2 regions of the Priestia sp. YIM B13490 genome follow, and region 1 is predicted to be linked to the other one. Evidence: riboswitches for the same ligand, from Rfam matches in the RefSeq annotation. Region 1 holds a riboswitch; the other holds the start of a gene.
The links. A riboswitch is a leader RNA that binds a small molecule or an ion and turns the genes downstream of it on or off. The one in region 1 is predicted to bind S-adenosylmethionine.

Region 1 (7,947 bases):
GACGAGGAGGCTCACCGTCCGCCCGCGGAAAGCGAAGTCTTGCACGGAAATCAACTGCGGTGTCACAAGCGGTTCAGCTAGCTCATGCATCTCATTTGTTCGTCTTTAGATTGGATTCATTTTGTTATGTCTCAGCCTCTTTTATTCATGCTCCATTTCTAAATAGCGGGATAATGTGAAGAAATGTCGCATTTTGAATAAACGTGGCTAATTTTAAAAAGGTAAAAAGCAAATCTTGTAGAATACTAAGTCTATAGATAAAAGGTGGGGAAATGGGAAGTGCAAAAGAAAGGAGCAATGAGCATGTCACCACACAGAGAATTAACATCTGAAGCTGAGCAAAAGCAGCAAGGTGAATTACAGCAGCTACGAGCTATTTTTAATGACGTATTAGATGCCATTGTCGTATTTGATGAGTATTTTCAAGTTATAAATGCAAATGAATCAGCCTGCGGGCTGTTTGAAAAAACAAAGGATGAGCTATTAACGTATCAAATGAAAGATTTTCTGATGTATTTTCCGTATGACATGATTGAAGCGTATTATCCAGCACTCTTAGAAGAAAGCTATTTCAAATATGAAGGCGCGATGACGCTTCGAAGCGGCATGATGAAACATGTTGAATTTACTTCACACAAACATAGTCACATGTCGGGCATTATTGTGTGTACATTTCGGGATATTACGCAGCACAAAATAATGGAAAATGAACGGTTTATTAGTCATCATATGTTTATGGATGTATTTAATGAAGCGGTAGACGGAATTGTCATTTTTGATCGAACGGGTCAGCTTATCGACGCGAACCCTTCATTTTGCGAACGATTAAATTATACAAGAGCACAGCTTCTAACCAAAACATTAGAAGAGCTTGTAGAACCTACTTATCATTATAAGGTGAAAAAATTATGGAGAACTCTGCATCAAGAAGGAAAGACAAGCGGTGAGCTACCGATCAGGCTCGAAAATGGAGACGTTACTTTTTTTGAATTTACCACAACGGCTAATATATACAGTCAATACTATATGTCCATTATGAGAGACGTGACGGAAAAACGGCTGATGGAGCAGCAACTGTTGAGAAGCGAAAAAAATTTCAGGGCTATTTTTGAAAATGCGATTGAAGCGATCTTGATTTGGAGAGATGATGGTGAAATCTTGAACGCTAATCTTGCTTCTTCGCGTACATTTGAGCTGCCGTTAAACAAATTAATTGGAAGCAATTTGTATACGTTTATCGATACAAAAAGCTTTAGTGCGTTAAAGGTGCTCCAAACGTTTCAAACAAAAGGAGAAATTCGTAATCAGCTTCCTTTTTACATGCCAAATGGAGAAATCAAACAGTTGGAATTCACAGGGAAAAAAGGCATTATAGAAGGAGACCATTTAACGATTTTTCGAAACATCAGTGAACGTACAAAAATCGAACAGGAGCTTCGGAATAACGAAGAGAAATTCAGACAGATTTTTAATGGTTCGATCGATGGGTTAGTTTTGTGGGACGGCAAGCGAAATATTATTGATGTAAATTCTTCTCTTTGTGATATTCTAGAACTCAGCAAAGAGGAGATTTGTGCGCACTCCATGGAGGATTTTATTTCTTCAGCGAATTTAGATGCGGTCATTGAGCATAAAGAAACGATTGAGCAAAAAGGGGAAGCAGAAGGAGAGATTACGTACGTTACGGGGAACGAAAAAGTTAAAAATATCGAATTTTCCACGAAAAAAGATATCTTGCCAGGTCTATATATGACGCTTTTAAGAGACGTAACGGAACGAAATCAAATGCAAGAGCAGATTCGAAAATCGGATACGCTTCAAGTAGTCGGCCAGTTAGCAGCTGGGATTGCGCATGAAATCCGCAACCCGATGACAGCTTTAAAAGGGTTTGTGCAGCTGTTAGAAAGCAGCATTCAAGAAGATCACTCTCTTTATTTTGATATTATTAAATCCGAATTAAAAAGAATTGAAACCATTATTACAGAGTTTCTCGTACTCGCTAAGCCACAGGCCGTAAAGTTTGAAAAGAAAAATCTAGCTGGGGTTGTTAAAGAAACGATTGATTTATTAAATGCTCAAGCGCTTTTAGAAAATATTCAGTTTGAACTAAGTGTGTCTCCTCAGCTGCCAATGGTATACTGCGAGCCGAACCAAATTAAGCAAGTACTAATAAATGTCATTAAAAATGCAATTGAAGTCACGTCAAACGGAGGAAGAATTATTGTTGAAGTTTACTCTACAGAGCCGCACTACGTGACGGTCTCCATTCGAGATCAAGGAGACGGAATGCCCGAAGAGCGCATCAAGCGCTTAGGAGAACCATTTTATACGACAAAAGAAAAAGGAACGGGACTCGGTTTGATGGTCTCATATAAAATTATCGAAGAACATAAAGGGCGAATTGAAGTGGAAAGCAAAATAGGAGAAGGCACAGCTTTTCATGTTATTCTTCCAGCTTAATTAGAAAGGATAAAAAATATGTACTACGGAGAAATGAATTTATTTTCTGATTTGAAAATTTATATTGTAGCCTCGGAAAAAGGGGTTCAACATATTTGGTTTGATAGCGATGATCATAACGAGCAGCTTAAAAAACTTGTCCATGACGAAAATTATCATCATGTGAAAGAAGCAAAGCGACAGCTGCAGGATTATGCTGAAGGGCGCACGTTAACATTTGATTTGCCTTTGGATATAAAAGGAACAGACTTCCAAAAAGAAGTATGGTTAACGCTTAAAGGTATACCTTATGGACAAACGTGGTCTTATAGTGATGTAGCGGAGTCTGTTAATCGCTCTAAAGCCGTAAGGGCTGTGGGACAAGCGAATCGTCGAAATCCACTGCCTATTATTTTACCTTGTCACCGTGTGATTGGAAAAAATGGAGCTTTAACAGGTTATGCAGGTTCCCAAACTCATATAAAAGAGAAACTATTAATGCTTGAAAGAAATGTAGCAAAAGGCGCTCTGGAGTTAAAATAACTATTCCCCGTCCAATTTCCAGCCTTCTCCCTGCACAAAAACACCGTCAATTTGCTGAGGAGAAGGAAGGGAATTTAGTTCTTCATCTTTGGATAAATCGAATAGCTGATAGTGCTGCTTACGATTCAGCGCTTTGTTTTTATCCGTTTTTTGCTCTGAACTCATATTTACTCCCCCTTATTCAAAAAGAATCCCCTATAATATATGTAGAAAAAGAAGAGAGTACTGTTACAATTGTGTTACAAATGCAGGTGAAAACCAGTGCTCAACAAAAAAAAGCCGCATAGCAGCGGCTTTTTTTATTGAGCAGATTGCAGTAAAACTTTTTGAATGGATTCCAAAGACGGGGAATGGATAATTCCATGCTCTGTAATAATGGCCGTAATCAGTTCGCTTGGCGTCACATCAAAAGCTGGATTGTACACAGAGATTCCGTCTGGAGCAATTTGTGTATCTCCAATGTGCGTTACTTCTTTAGGTGAACGTTCTTCAATAGGGATGCTGCTGCCGTCTTGAATAGATAAATCAAATGTGGACTGCGGCGCTGCTACGTAAAATGGAATACCGAATGCTTTCGCTAAAAGAGCAAGTCCATATGTTCCAATTTTGTTAGCCGTATCGCCATTTGCTGCAATGCGGTCAGCACCTACAATAATCCCATTAATTCCTTTTGTTTTAATGGTATGAGCGGCCATATTATCCGTAATCAGCGTCACGTCCACTCCCGACTGCTGAAGTTCCCAGGCTGTTAAGCGAGAACCTTGAAGAACGGGTCTTGTTTCACAGGCAAATACTTCAAGCGGAATATCGCGCTGCTTAGACAAGTGAAAAGGTGCTAAGGCTGTTCCGTAATAAGCTGTAGCAATTGAACCAGCATTACATATTGTCATGATTTTATCTTTCTTTTTAAATAAAGAAAGAGCATGATCTCCAATTCGGTAGCACGTTTCTTCATCTTCTACTTGAATTTGAATAGCTTCATGAACAACTTTTGTTTTAGCTTCATTAACGGACGAAGCGGATTCAGCGCTTTTCGCTACGCGCTCCAATGCCCAAAATAAATTGACGGCAGTAGGGCGTGAACTAGCTAAATACTGTTGATCAAGAGCTAGTTTTTTGTTAAATTCCTTGACTGAATCTGTGTCATAGCTAAGCGCAGAAAGAGCAAGACCAAAAGCCGCCGTAATGCCAATTGCAGGAGCTCCGCGTACTTTCAAGGTAGTGATAGCATCCCATACGTCTTTAATGGTTTGCAGCTTAATATATTCAACTTTGCCAGGAAGCTGCTGCTGATCTAATAAAGTAATATATGATTCATTCCATTCCACTGAGCGCGGAAGTGATAGTGTATTTGTCATGCTGATACCGATCCTTTCATTGTGTACATTATTCGTTATCGAAGTAAATGTTCAAATTCATTTGGTGAAACATCTTGTTGGTGCAGAAGCAAATAGCGTCCAATTTTTAACGCAGTACGTTTAGCGTTAATTTTTCTTTCCTCTGAAGAAATTTCGTCTAAGTCCGCCACGTGAGCTAAGCCAATCGTACGTCGAATGATTTCACATCCTGCATATCCAACAGCATCTTGCCACGTTTGCGTTAAAATTTCATGTAATAAGCGCTCATCTTTAGCGAAAGGTTCAGTGTTTTCAGAATGCCAAAGCGCAGTAAAGGTATCTTTGAATACGTTCCATGTGTTCGTAATGTGTGCAAATAACGGTTCGCGATTTGTTTCTCGAGAAAGAGCATTTAAAAATAAATTCGCAACAAATTGCCCTAAATCGAATCCAAACGGACCGTAAAAAGCAAACTCTGGATCAATCACTTTCGTTTCTTGACTGCTAGCAAAGATGCTGCCTGTATGTAAATCACCGTGGATTAGCGTTTGCGCATTTGTTAAAAATTTATATTTTAATTTTGCTGCTTGTAGCTTTACATCACCATCATTCCACAATTCTTCTACATCAGGACGCAGCGCTTTTTCAAATTCATTTGTATCAATATCAAAAAAAGGATCTGTAAAAACTAAATCTTCCGTAATATTGCATAAGTCGGGGTTGCTGTACTTAACAACTTCTTCTTTTTTATCCTGAGGTTTTAAGGCGAAATCAGACGTTTTGAACGCAATATGTCCTAAAAAAGAACCGATATGCTGTGAGAGCAGAGGATAACTTTCACCTTGAATAAGTCCGGCTCGAGAAATCGTTAAATGAGACAGGTCTTCCATGACCGTAACAGCAAGCGTTTCATCGTGGTAATAAACAGCGGGCACAAGTTCTGGCGTAAATGCACCGAATTGCTTGAGCGCATTGCTTTCAATTGTGGCACGGTTCAAGGATAGAGGCCAGCTTTCGCCTACAACTTTTGCATAGGGAAGCGCTTGTTTGACGATAATGGATTTATTTGTTTGATCATTTATGATGTGAAAGACGAGATTTAAGTTGCCGTCACCAATTTCACGGGCAGTCAGTGCTTCTGTGGCATCAAAAAGACCTAGCTTTTTCACAAGTTTGATTGCTGAAATTTCTGTTAAAGGGTGATATTTCTCTGTTTTTGTTGTTGACATCGGAATCCCTCCATAGTTTATTAAACTGATTTGTTTACTAAGTTAATAGGTTTAAGAATATATGGAGGCTTTTATAATTTTAGAAAATATAAAAGCCTCTTTCGTTGGAAAGAGGCTTGATTGTAGTGTTCAAACCTCTTATCTGCCAGAAAAAATTACTTTCTGTTGGAATTAGCACCGTGCCTTTGTAAAACATGTTTTACGGGTGTGATCCATCTTAGGATGGAATGACGGTCGGTTGCTGGGCTTCACAGGGCCAAATCCCTCAGCCAACTCTTGATAAGAGTACGATTACTTATTCAATTTTGATTTGTTTGAATATTTTATGATATCTGGTGAAAATCGTATCATGCAAAAAAACGGCTGTCAATACATAATTAATAAAATTCTGTACGGCGATCTGTAAAGACGGGAATTTGTTTACGAATTTCTTTTACAAGTTCCAGGTTAACCTCAGCACTCAAAAGTTCTTCGCTATCGCCAGCTTCAGCGATTATTTCTCCCCACGGATCGATGACTAAGGAATGTCCGGCAAATGTGTTATTAGGATCTTGGCCTACACGATTACATGCGATTACATAGCATTGATTTTCGATTGCACGGCTAATGAGCAGGGCTTTCCAGTGGGCAAGTCTTGGAGCCGGCCACTGAGCGACAACAAACAAGACTTCTGCTCCGCTGCTAGTGTGAACCCGAATCCATTCTGGAAAACGAATATCGTAACAAATAACTCCTGCGCACAGTGACTGTTCAAGTGTAAAAAGATTTTTTGCTGTTCCTGCTTCTAAATACAGGTGTTCATCCATTAATTTAAATAAGTGCAGTTTACTGTATTGTGATACTTCACGACCTTTTCGGTCAAAAATATACATCGTATTCGTGACGCCTTGCTCTGTTTTTTTCGCGATCGAACCTGCCACAATATTTACTTCGTTCGTTTTAGCAAACTGAGAGATTAATTGCTTGGCTTGCTGTCCTTCATCATCTGCAATTTCGTCTAGCCGCGTCAAATCATAAGCTGTATCCCATAGCTCAGGAAGCACAAGGATATCAGGGTTTTCTTTCAGGGCTTCCGTCATTTTTTGTTCGATATATTTTCGGTTTTTAGTTGGGTTTCCAAACGCAATATCAAGCTGCAAACACGTAATTTTTACACTCACTTTATCATCCGTCCTTTTTTTAGTAGTTGAAAAAAATGACTTTACAAGTTGAGTATTACAATATATTATTTGTGACTAGAATTTCAAGAATTTTTTGAGAAGGTGTGCGATGATGAAACAATTTGAGCAATCGGAACTATTAAAAAGTTTACCAAAACAATTTTTTGCATCACTTGTGGGCAAGGTAGGAAAAGTAATGGCCCAAGGGCACGACGTTATTAACTTAGGACAGGGAAATCCTGATCAGCCTACTCCTTCACATATTGTAGGAACACTGCAAAAAGCAAGTGCTAATCCTATGCATCATAAGTATTCTCCATTTCGGGGGCACCAGTTTTTAAAAGAGGCCGTTGCGACTTTTTATAAACGAGAATATGGCGTTGATGTAGATCCTGAAAAAGAAGTAGCTATTTTATTTGGCGGAAAGGGTGGACTTGTTGAAATCCCGCAGTGCTTGTTAAATCCTGGAGATACGGTGCTGGTTCCGGATCCTGGGTATCCTGATTACTGGTCTGGAGTAGAGCTTGCAAAAGCCAAGATGGAAGTGATGCCTCTCACGGCTGAAAATCATTTTCTACCCGTATACGAAGAGATAAGTGAACGTGCTAAAGAACAGGCAAAGCTCATGTTTTTAAACTATCCGAATAATCCTACTGGTGCAGTGGCAACGGCAGAATTTTTTGAAGACACCGTGGCGTTTGCTGCCAAGCACGATATTTGTGTGGTACACGACTTTGCTTACGGAGCAATTGGGTTTGATGGTAAAAAGCCAATCAGTTTTTTACAGACTCCTGGTGCAAAAGAGACGGGAATTGAAATTTATACTCTTTCTAAAACGTATAACATGGCGGGATGGCGAGTTGGATTTGCTGTAGGAAATGAAAGTGTAGTAGAAGCTATTAATCTTCTTCAAGATCATATGTATGTCAGTCTCTTTGGGGCGGTTCAAGAGGCAGCAGCCGCAGCTCTGTTGGAATCTCAACAATGTGTGAATGATTTAGTTAAGCGCTATGAATCTAGACGCAATACCTTTATTCAAGGGCTTCGAGAAATTGGTTGGGATGTTACATCTCCAGCAGGCTCCTTTTTTGCATGGCTAAAAGTTCCTCAAGGATATACTTCCGAACAGTTTTCAGATTTACTCCTTGAAAAAGCCCACGTTGTAGTTGCTCCTGGTGTAGGCTTTGGAACATATGGTGAAGGCTATGTGCGCGTAGGACTGCTGACGGATGAAGAACG
Region 2 (7,947 bases), on a different contig from region 1:
AGGCACACACTATGTGTTAAATGGAGAAAAGCAGTGGATTACAAATGCCGGATTTGCTGATGTGTTCGTCGTGTACGCGAAAATCGACGGCGATAAATTTTCTGCTTTTATCGTTGAACGCGAATTTCCAGGCGTATCGGTTGGACCGGAAGAGAAGAAGATGGGAATCAAGAGTTCATCAACAAGAACGTTGATTCTTGAAGATGCACTTGTTCCAAAAGAGAACGTGTTAGGTGAAGTGGGAAAAGGTCATGTGATTGCTTTTAACATTTTAAATATTGGGCGCTACAAGCTTGGAGTTGGAGCAGTTGGAGCAGGGAAACGTGCGTTAGAAATCACGTCTCAATATGTTAACCAGCGTCAGCAGTTTAAAACGCCAATCGCTAAATTTTCATTAACCCAAGAAAAATTAGCAACAATGGCTTCTAAATTATATGCAACTGAAAGCTCCGTCTATCGTACGGTAGGACTTTTTGAAGACCATATGGGCCAGCTTTCAGAAGAACAGCAAAAAGACGGAAAGCAAATTGCCGCTTCCATTGCTGAATATGCGATTGAATGCTCATTAAACAAAGTGTTTGCCACGGAATCTCTTGACTACATCGTAGATGAAGGCGTCCAGCTTCACGGAGGCTATGGTTTTATGAGTGAGTATGAAATTGAGCGCCTGTATCGTGATTCCCGCATTAACCGTATTTTTGAAGGAACAAATGAAATTAATCGACTCTTAGTACCAGGCACATATTTACGCAAAGCGCTAAAAGGAGAGCTTCCGCTGCTTCAAAAAGCACAAACGCTTCAAGAAGAATTGATGATGCTTATGCCGCAGGAAGTAGGAAATGAGCCGTTAGATCAAGAAAAAATGCTTGTGCAAAATGGAAAGAAAATTGCGCTCTTGCTTTTAGGTCTAGCTGCACAGAAGTATGGGAAAGAGTTAGAGAAAGAACAAGAAATTCTCGTTAATATTTCCGATATGATTAGTAACGTATATGCAATGGAATCCACTGTTTTACGTACTGAAAAAGCGATTTCCAAAACAGGTGCAGATCAAAACAGCTTGAAGGTAAAATATACGCAAGTATTTTGCCAAGAAGCATTTAATCGAATTGAAGCAGATGCAAAGGAAACGTTAATTGGCGTTGAACAAGGTGATACGCTTAGAGTCATGCTTTCGTCTCTTCGCAAGTTAACTCGCTATACACCAATTAATGTAATTAGTGTAAAGCGCGAGATTGCAAAAACGCTCCTAGAAGTAGAGAAGTTCACAGTTTAAGGGAAAAGGAGCTCGTTTTACGAGCTCCTTTTTGTTTAAGAAGCCTCTATCTAGGTAAATGATAAAGGATGTGTTAAAATACGAAAAAAGCTTAAAATAAAGGGTGGTTGACGAAATGTCATTATTTTTTTATTCATATCCAAAGTGTGGTACGTGCCGAAAAGCCAAGAAGAGGCTGGATGATAACGGAGTAGCGTATGAAGAAATCCATATTGTAGAAAACCCGCCAACAAAAGAGCAGCTGCAATCTTATTATCAGAACAGCGGCTTAGAATTAAAAAAATTCTTTAATACAAGCGGTAAAAAATATCGCGAATTAGGACTTAAAGATAAAGTAAGCAGTGCGAGTGAAGATGAACTTCTGTCGATTCTTGCGTCAGATGGCATGTTAATTAAGCGTCCGCTGCTAACAGATGGACAAAAAGTAACGCTTGGTTTCAAAGAAGAGCAGTTTGAGGACGTGTGGAAGTAAGTTTTCAAATAGAAAATTTTTACCTTTTACGTTACACTGTTAATAGGAAGTTATTTTAGGTTGTAGAAAGTGTTCTCCACGTTGAAGGCGCTTTTTATATAAACAAATTACGATACATATTTTGGAGGGATTAAGATGAGTACACCAAAAGATTTGCGTTATTCTGAAGAGCATGAATGGGTAAAAACAGAAGGAGACGTTGTCCGCGTAGGTATTACGCATTTCGCTCAAGCTGAGCTTGGCGACATCGTATTCGTTGAACTGCCAGAAGTAGGAGCAACAGTAGAAGCTGACGAGCCGTTTGGCAGCGTTGAATCAGTAAAAACAGTTTCTGAGCTTTACGCACCAATTAGCGGTGAAGTTGTAGCAGTAAACGACAACTTAAGCGATAGCCCTGAACTTGTTAATGAATCTCCATACGAAGAAGCATGGATGATTACAATCAAACCGTCTGATGCTTCTCAAGTAGATAAGCTAATGACAGCAGAGCAATACGAAGAAATGACAAACGAAGGATAATATTCCTCCATAAATTGTCTTTATGAAAAGTTTTTGACTGGACACTCTATTAGTAAACAAGCTAAAGGAGTGTCTTTTTATGTTTGAAAAACAAAAAATGGACGTTACAGATCGCGTTACAGCTAAATTTCATGACGGCGGTATGAAATTATATGTTGATAAGCAGCCAATTGGTGAAGTTAGTTACGGAACAAGCGGCAATGAATACCGCTTTGAAGAAGGTTATTCGCAAGAAAATAATAAGTTCTATCAATATACGGATGTACAAAAACAAGGTGAAACGCAAAAATATACAGACTGCGACGAAGAAGCAGGATGGTGCTAAACAGTGGCAACTGCCACTGTTTTTCTTGTCTTATGGAAACAATATGGCCTAAGCTGCTTTTTAAAACAGTTCTTTCTTGCAAATTTCTTTTAAAAAACAGGTGAACTGTGATACATTAACGAATATTGTATAGCATAAAGAAATGATGTTACTATACAACTGACGATTATGGGTGATGAAAATGGGGCTAATTGAAATTGAAAAAGTAATTATTGTCGAAGGAAAATCAGATAAAAAGCGTATCCAAGATATCATTCGAGAACCAATTGAAATTATCTGTACAAACGGTACGATTAGTTTATCAAAGCTGGATGAAATTATTGACTGTACGTTTAACAAAGAGGTATACATACTTGTTGACTCTGATGATTCAGGGAATAAGCTAAGAAAACAATTTAAACGAGAGCTTCCGGAAGCAGAGCATCTATATATTGATAAAATGTACCGAGAGGTTGCTGCCGCCCCTAGACATCACATAGCAACAGTATTACTGAGTGCCAATATCGATGTTAATGCAGAATTTTTAACATAAAAGGAATGAGCAACATGCAAGAATGGAGCGAAAAACAGCTTGAAGATCAGTTAAAAGAAGGACAAAGAACGTTTATCTTTTTCCATACACCTTTTTGCGGGACATGTCAGCTGGCAAAAAAAATGTTAACCGTAGCAGAAGCGATGCTGCCCGGTGTGACCATCGGAATGAGCAATTTAAATTATATGCCTTCAAAAGCAGAAATATTTTCAATTGAAAGTGTACCTTGTTTGATTGAAGTGAAAAATGGCGAAATGGTAAAAAAACTCTATGCGTTTCATTCCATCGAGCACGTACTTGAAGAGCTTCGATAATCAAACGTTTGTTTAAAATGAAGAAATTGAAAGAGAGTGAACCGTTGGGGCTGTTGGAATCTTGGGATATTATCCCAAGAACAAAACCTGTTGACAGCCTATCTGACACATGCTAAAATCACACTCATGAATGTTCATAAATGAATGAATATTTCCCAAAAACAAAATAATTGTTGCGAACTCTTATCAAGAGAGGTGGAGGGACTGAGCCCTGTGAAACCCGGCAACCGTCAGACTAACTGAAATGGTGCCAATTCCTGCAAAGCTATGTGCTTTGAAAGATGAGAGAAAGGATTAAATATCGAGCCTTTCTGTCATGCGCAGAGAGGCTTTTTTGATGGGGAAAATTGTTTTACGGCTTTTTCATCCTATAGGGCAACCTAACATAATTAAGTTTTTACTAAAGAAGGTGAAGAAATATGATTACATTAACAGACGTTACAAAAATTTATCAGGCCAAAAGTGGTCAAATAACAGCTGTTGATAATGTGAATCTAACCGTTAACCAAGGTGAAATTTACGGAATTATTGGTTATAGCGGAGCGGGGAAAAGTTCTTTAATTCGCTTGCTAAACGGGTTAGAAACACCAACGACAGGAACGGTCGAAGTAGCAGGTAATGATATTGGAAAAATTAAAGGCGGAAAACTCAGAAAAGCTAGACAAGAAATTAGTATGGTATTTCAGCACTTTAATATCTTGTGGTCGCGTACGGTGCGAGAAAATATTGCTTTTCCGTTAGAAATAGCAGGGATCTCAAAAGAAAAAAGAATGAAACGAGTAGACGAGCTTATCAAGTTAGTCGGGCTTGAAGGGCGTGAAAATGCTTATCCATCACAGCTTAGCGGTGGACAAAAGCAGCGTGTTGGTATTGCTCGAGCGCTAGCCAATAACCCAAAAGTATTGCTGTGTGATGAAGCAACATCAGCGCTTGATCCTCAAACGACAGATTCCATTTTAGATCTGTTAGTAGATATTAATGAGAAGCTAGGGTTAACCATTGTATTGATTACTCATGAAATGCATGTTATTCGTAAAATTTGTCATCGGGTAGCCGTTATGGAAAATGGGGCAGTGGTAGAAGAAGGACAAGTGCTAGAAGTATTCAGAAAACCTAAGCAGCCGATTACAAAACGGTTCGTTCAACAGATTTCTGAACCAGAAGAAACGTTTGAAACAATTGAACAAGTACAGGGGTTATATCCAAGCGGGCAAATTATTCAGCTTACGTTTGTTGGCGGAAAAGCAGAGCAACCGCTCATTACAACGATTTTAAAACAGTTTGATGTAACGATTAATATTTTGCAAGGAAAGATTTCTCATACACAAACAGGTTCATACGGGACGTTGTTCGTTCATTTAGACGGAGAATTAACAGAAGTTGAAAAAGTCATTGCATACATTCATGAGCAGCAGGTAGAAGTGGAGGTAATGACAAATGCTTGAGAAACTATTTCCGAACGTTATTTTAGATGATTTTATTCAAGCGACAAATGAAACACTATATATGACGGCTATTTCAGTTATAGCCACGTTTGTTCTAGGTATTTTATTGGGCTTGCTTTTATTTTTAACGTCCAAAGGACAGCTCTGGCAAAACAAACCTTTATATGCCATTGTGTCAGCAGTTGTAAATATCTTTCGTTCCATTCCATTCATTATTTTAATTGTTTTACTGATTCCATTTACCAAAGCATTGGTAGGAAGTATTTTAGGCGCTAATGCAGCGTTACCTGCTTTAATTGTGGGAGCAGCACCATTTTATGCGCGTCTTGTAGAAATTGGTCTGCGTGAAATTGATAAAGGTGTTATTGAAGCTGCTAAATCAATGGGAGCAACAACAAGCACTATTATCTTTAAAGTGCTGTTACCTGAATCGCTGCCAGCTTTAATTTCTGGTTTGACGGTAACAACGATTGCGCTAGTCGGCTATACGGCAATGGCGGGTGTGATTGGAGCTGGAGGTCTTGGGAATCTTGCATATTTAGAAGGATTCCAGCGCAGTCATAATGATGTAACGCTAGCTGCTACGATCTTAATTTTGATTATTGTATTTATTATCCAACTTATTGGAGATGCGATTACTGCAAAAATTGATAAAAGATAAAGGGAGGATTATTTATTATGAAAAAATGGCTTTCGGCTTTAGCACTAACATCTGCGCTAGTAGTAGGATTAGCTGCATGTGGATCTAACAATGGATCAAAAGATGAAAAGAAAATTGTTGTGGGTGCATCTAATACGCCTCATGCTGAAATTTTAGAACAAGCAAAACCGATTTTAGAAAAACAAGGAATCGACTTAGAAATTAAAAAATTCCAAGATTACATCTTACCGAACACAGCTCTTGCAAACAATGAAATTGATGCAAACTACTTCCAGCACGTTCCTTATATGAATTCAGTGCTGAAAGATCACAAGGGTGAAAAAGGGTATGATTTTGTAAGTGCCGGTGCCATTCACATTGAACCAATCGGTATCTACTCTAAAAAATACAAAAGCTTAAAAGATCTTCCGAAAAACGGCACAGTTATTATGCGTGATGCAGTAGCAGAGCAAGGACGTATTTTATCGATTTTTGAAAAAGCCGGCGTAATCAAATTAAAACCAGGCGTAAAGAAAACAGATGCACAAATTAAAGATATCGTAGAAAACCCGAAGAATTTAAAATTTAAAGCCGATGTTGAAGGCGGATTGCTACCTCAAATGTACAAAAATAATGAAGGTGACGCTGTTGTTATCAATGCTAACTATGCTATTGATGCTGGTTTAGATCCAGTAAAAGATCCAATCGCAGTGGAAAGCAAAGAAAATAACCCTTATGCAAACATCATTACGGTTCACAAAGGCGACGAAAATAAAGATACAGTGAAAGCTTTAGTGAAAGTTCTTCACTCTAAAGAAATTCAAGACTACATTAAAGAAAAATACAAAGGCGGAGTACTGCCGGTAAATAAATAATAGAAGAAAAGCGCTTGCCCACTCTGGGCAAGTGCTTTTTTTGTATGCGGGAAAACGAATAACTCTTATTTTTCTCACGCATACTAACCGTGAAAACTTTACTGATGATGGGAGCTGACGTTATGCAGCAAGAAGCACGTCATTCAACTGAGCAAGCACTTCATGATTATAAAATGGGTGTTGGGAAATTTAGCGAAAAATTGCCGGAAGTAACAAAAACGTTTAATGCGTTTACTGAAGCATGTTTTGGAGAAGGTTCTCTTTCTAAAAAAGAAAAGCAGTTAATCGCGCTAGGAATCAGCGTAGTAGCTCAAGACGAGTACTGTATGATTTATCATACAAAAGGCTGCATCGATCAAGGCGCAACTGAGCAAGAAATTTTAGAAGCATGCGGAGTGTCAGCAGCATTTGGCGGAGGCGCAGCGATGAGTCAGTCCGTTACGCTTGTCCAAGAGTGTATTTCAGAACTGACTAGTCATACGCACTAAGTAAATAAAGCGGGTAAAAAAGCTTGTCTTAGAAGGCTCTATGGAGTCTTTTAAGGCAACTTTTTTATGAGTGGATTTAGTCTTGAAAAACGTACATAATGGTTTAAAACCTTTTGGGTCAAAAGGTTGCTATAAGTTTTCATTTGTTATAAGATTGTAATGAGAATAAAATGAGAATAATTAAAAAGATATAGGTATATCGTTTTTTACTATATACGTCTATAACTGGAGGTTTTAATATGGCAGGGTCAACTTTAACAATTAAAGATCTTCATGTTGCAATTGAAGGTAAAGAAATTTTAAAAGGTGTTAATTTAGAAGTTAAGGGCGGCGAAATCCATGCAATCATGGGACCAAACGGTACTGGTAAATCAACATTATCTTCAGCAATCATGGGACATCCTAAATACGAGGTTACACAAGGAAGCATCACGCTAGACGGCGAAGATGTACTTGAGATGGAAGTAGATGAGCGCGCTCGTGCAGGTCTATTCCTAGCTATGCAATATCCAAGTGAAATCAGCGGGGTAACAAATGCTGACTTCTTACGTTCAGCAATTAATGCTCGTCGTGAAGAAGGCGAAGAAATTTCACTAATGAAATTCATCCGTCAATTAGACAAAAACATGGATTTCTTAGAGATGGATCAAGACATGGCTCAGCGTTACCTAAACGAAGGTTTCTCTGGCGGTGAGAAGAAACGTAATGAAATTCTGCAATTAATGATGCTTCAACCAGGAATTGCAATTTTAGATGAAATCGACTCTGGTTTAGATATCGATGCGTTAAAAGTTGTATCAAAAGGTATTAATGAACTGCGCGGCAGCGAGTTTGGTTGCTTAATGATTACTCACTACCAACGTTTACTAAACTACATTACACCAGATAAAGTTCACGTTATGATGCAAGGTCGCGTTGTAAAATCAGGCGGACCAGAATTAGCACAGCGTCTAGAGGCAGAAGGTTATGATTGGATCAAACAAGAATTAGGTATTGAAGACGAAACTGTAGAGCAAGAAGCTTAAGAGTTAGGAGGATCTCTATGACTATTGATACGAAATTAC

Region 2: it holds a riboswitch for S-adenosylmethionine, as region 1 does, so the genes downstream of both, ACFX4R_RS19640 (methionine ABC transporter ATP-binding protein) here and mtnK (S-methyl-5-thioribose kinase) in region 1, are expected to answer to the same signal.

The regions. Positions count from the first base shown of each region.
Region 1 is NZ_JBHZOT010000002.1:286,894-294,840, reverse strand. It holds gene ACFX4R_RS06935 (hypothetical protein) at 1-179, shown strand, start outside; gene ACFX4R_RS06930 (PAS domain S-box protein) at 304-2,460, shown strand; gene ACFX4R_RS06925 (methylated-DNA--[protein]-cysteine S-methyltransferase) at 2,479-2,982, shown strand; gene ACFX4R_RS06920 (hypothetical protein) at 2,983-3,147, opposite strand; gene mtnA (S-methyl-5-thioribose-1-phosphate isomerase) at 3,282-4,340, opposite strand; gene mtnK (S-methyl-5-thioribose kinase) at 4,376-5,548, opposite strand; SAM riboswitch class I at 5,684-5,834, opposite strand; gene ACFX4R_RS06905 (carbon-nitrogen family hydrolase) at 5,926-6,708, opposite strand; gene ACFX4R_RS06900 (pyridoxal phosphate-dependent aminotransferase) at 6,821-7,947, shown strand, end outside.
Region 2 is NZ_JBHZOT010000006.1:298,625-306,571, forward strand. It holds gene ACFX4R_RS19610 (acyl-CoA dehydrogenase family protein) at 1-1,273, shown strand, start outside; gene ACFX4R_RS19615 (arsenate reductase family protein) at 1,389-1,745, shown strand; gene gcvH (glycine cleavage system protein GcvH) at 1,881-2,264, shown strand; gene ACFX4R_RS19625 (YusG family protein) at 2,344-2,589, shown strand; gene ACFX4R_RS19630 (toprim domain-containing protein) at 2,771-3,121, shown strand; gene ACFX4R_RS19635 (thioredoxin family protein) at 3,136-3,435, shown strand; SAM riboswitch class I at 3,616-3,723, shown strand; gene ACFX4R_RS19640 (methionine ABC transporter ATP-binding protein) at 3,855-4,880, shown strand; gene ACFX4R_RS19645 (methionine ABC transporter permease) at 4,873-5,541, shown strand; gene ACFX4R_RS19650 (MetQ/NlpA family ABC transporter substrate-binding protein) at 5,559-6,395, shown strand; gene ACFX4R_RS19655 (carboxymuconolactone decarboxylase family protein) at 6,518-6,883, shown strand; gene sufC (Fe-S cluster assembly ATPase SufC) at 7,123-7,908, shown strand; gene sufD (Fe-S cluster assembly protein SufD) at 7,926-7,947, shown strand, end outside.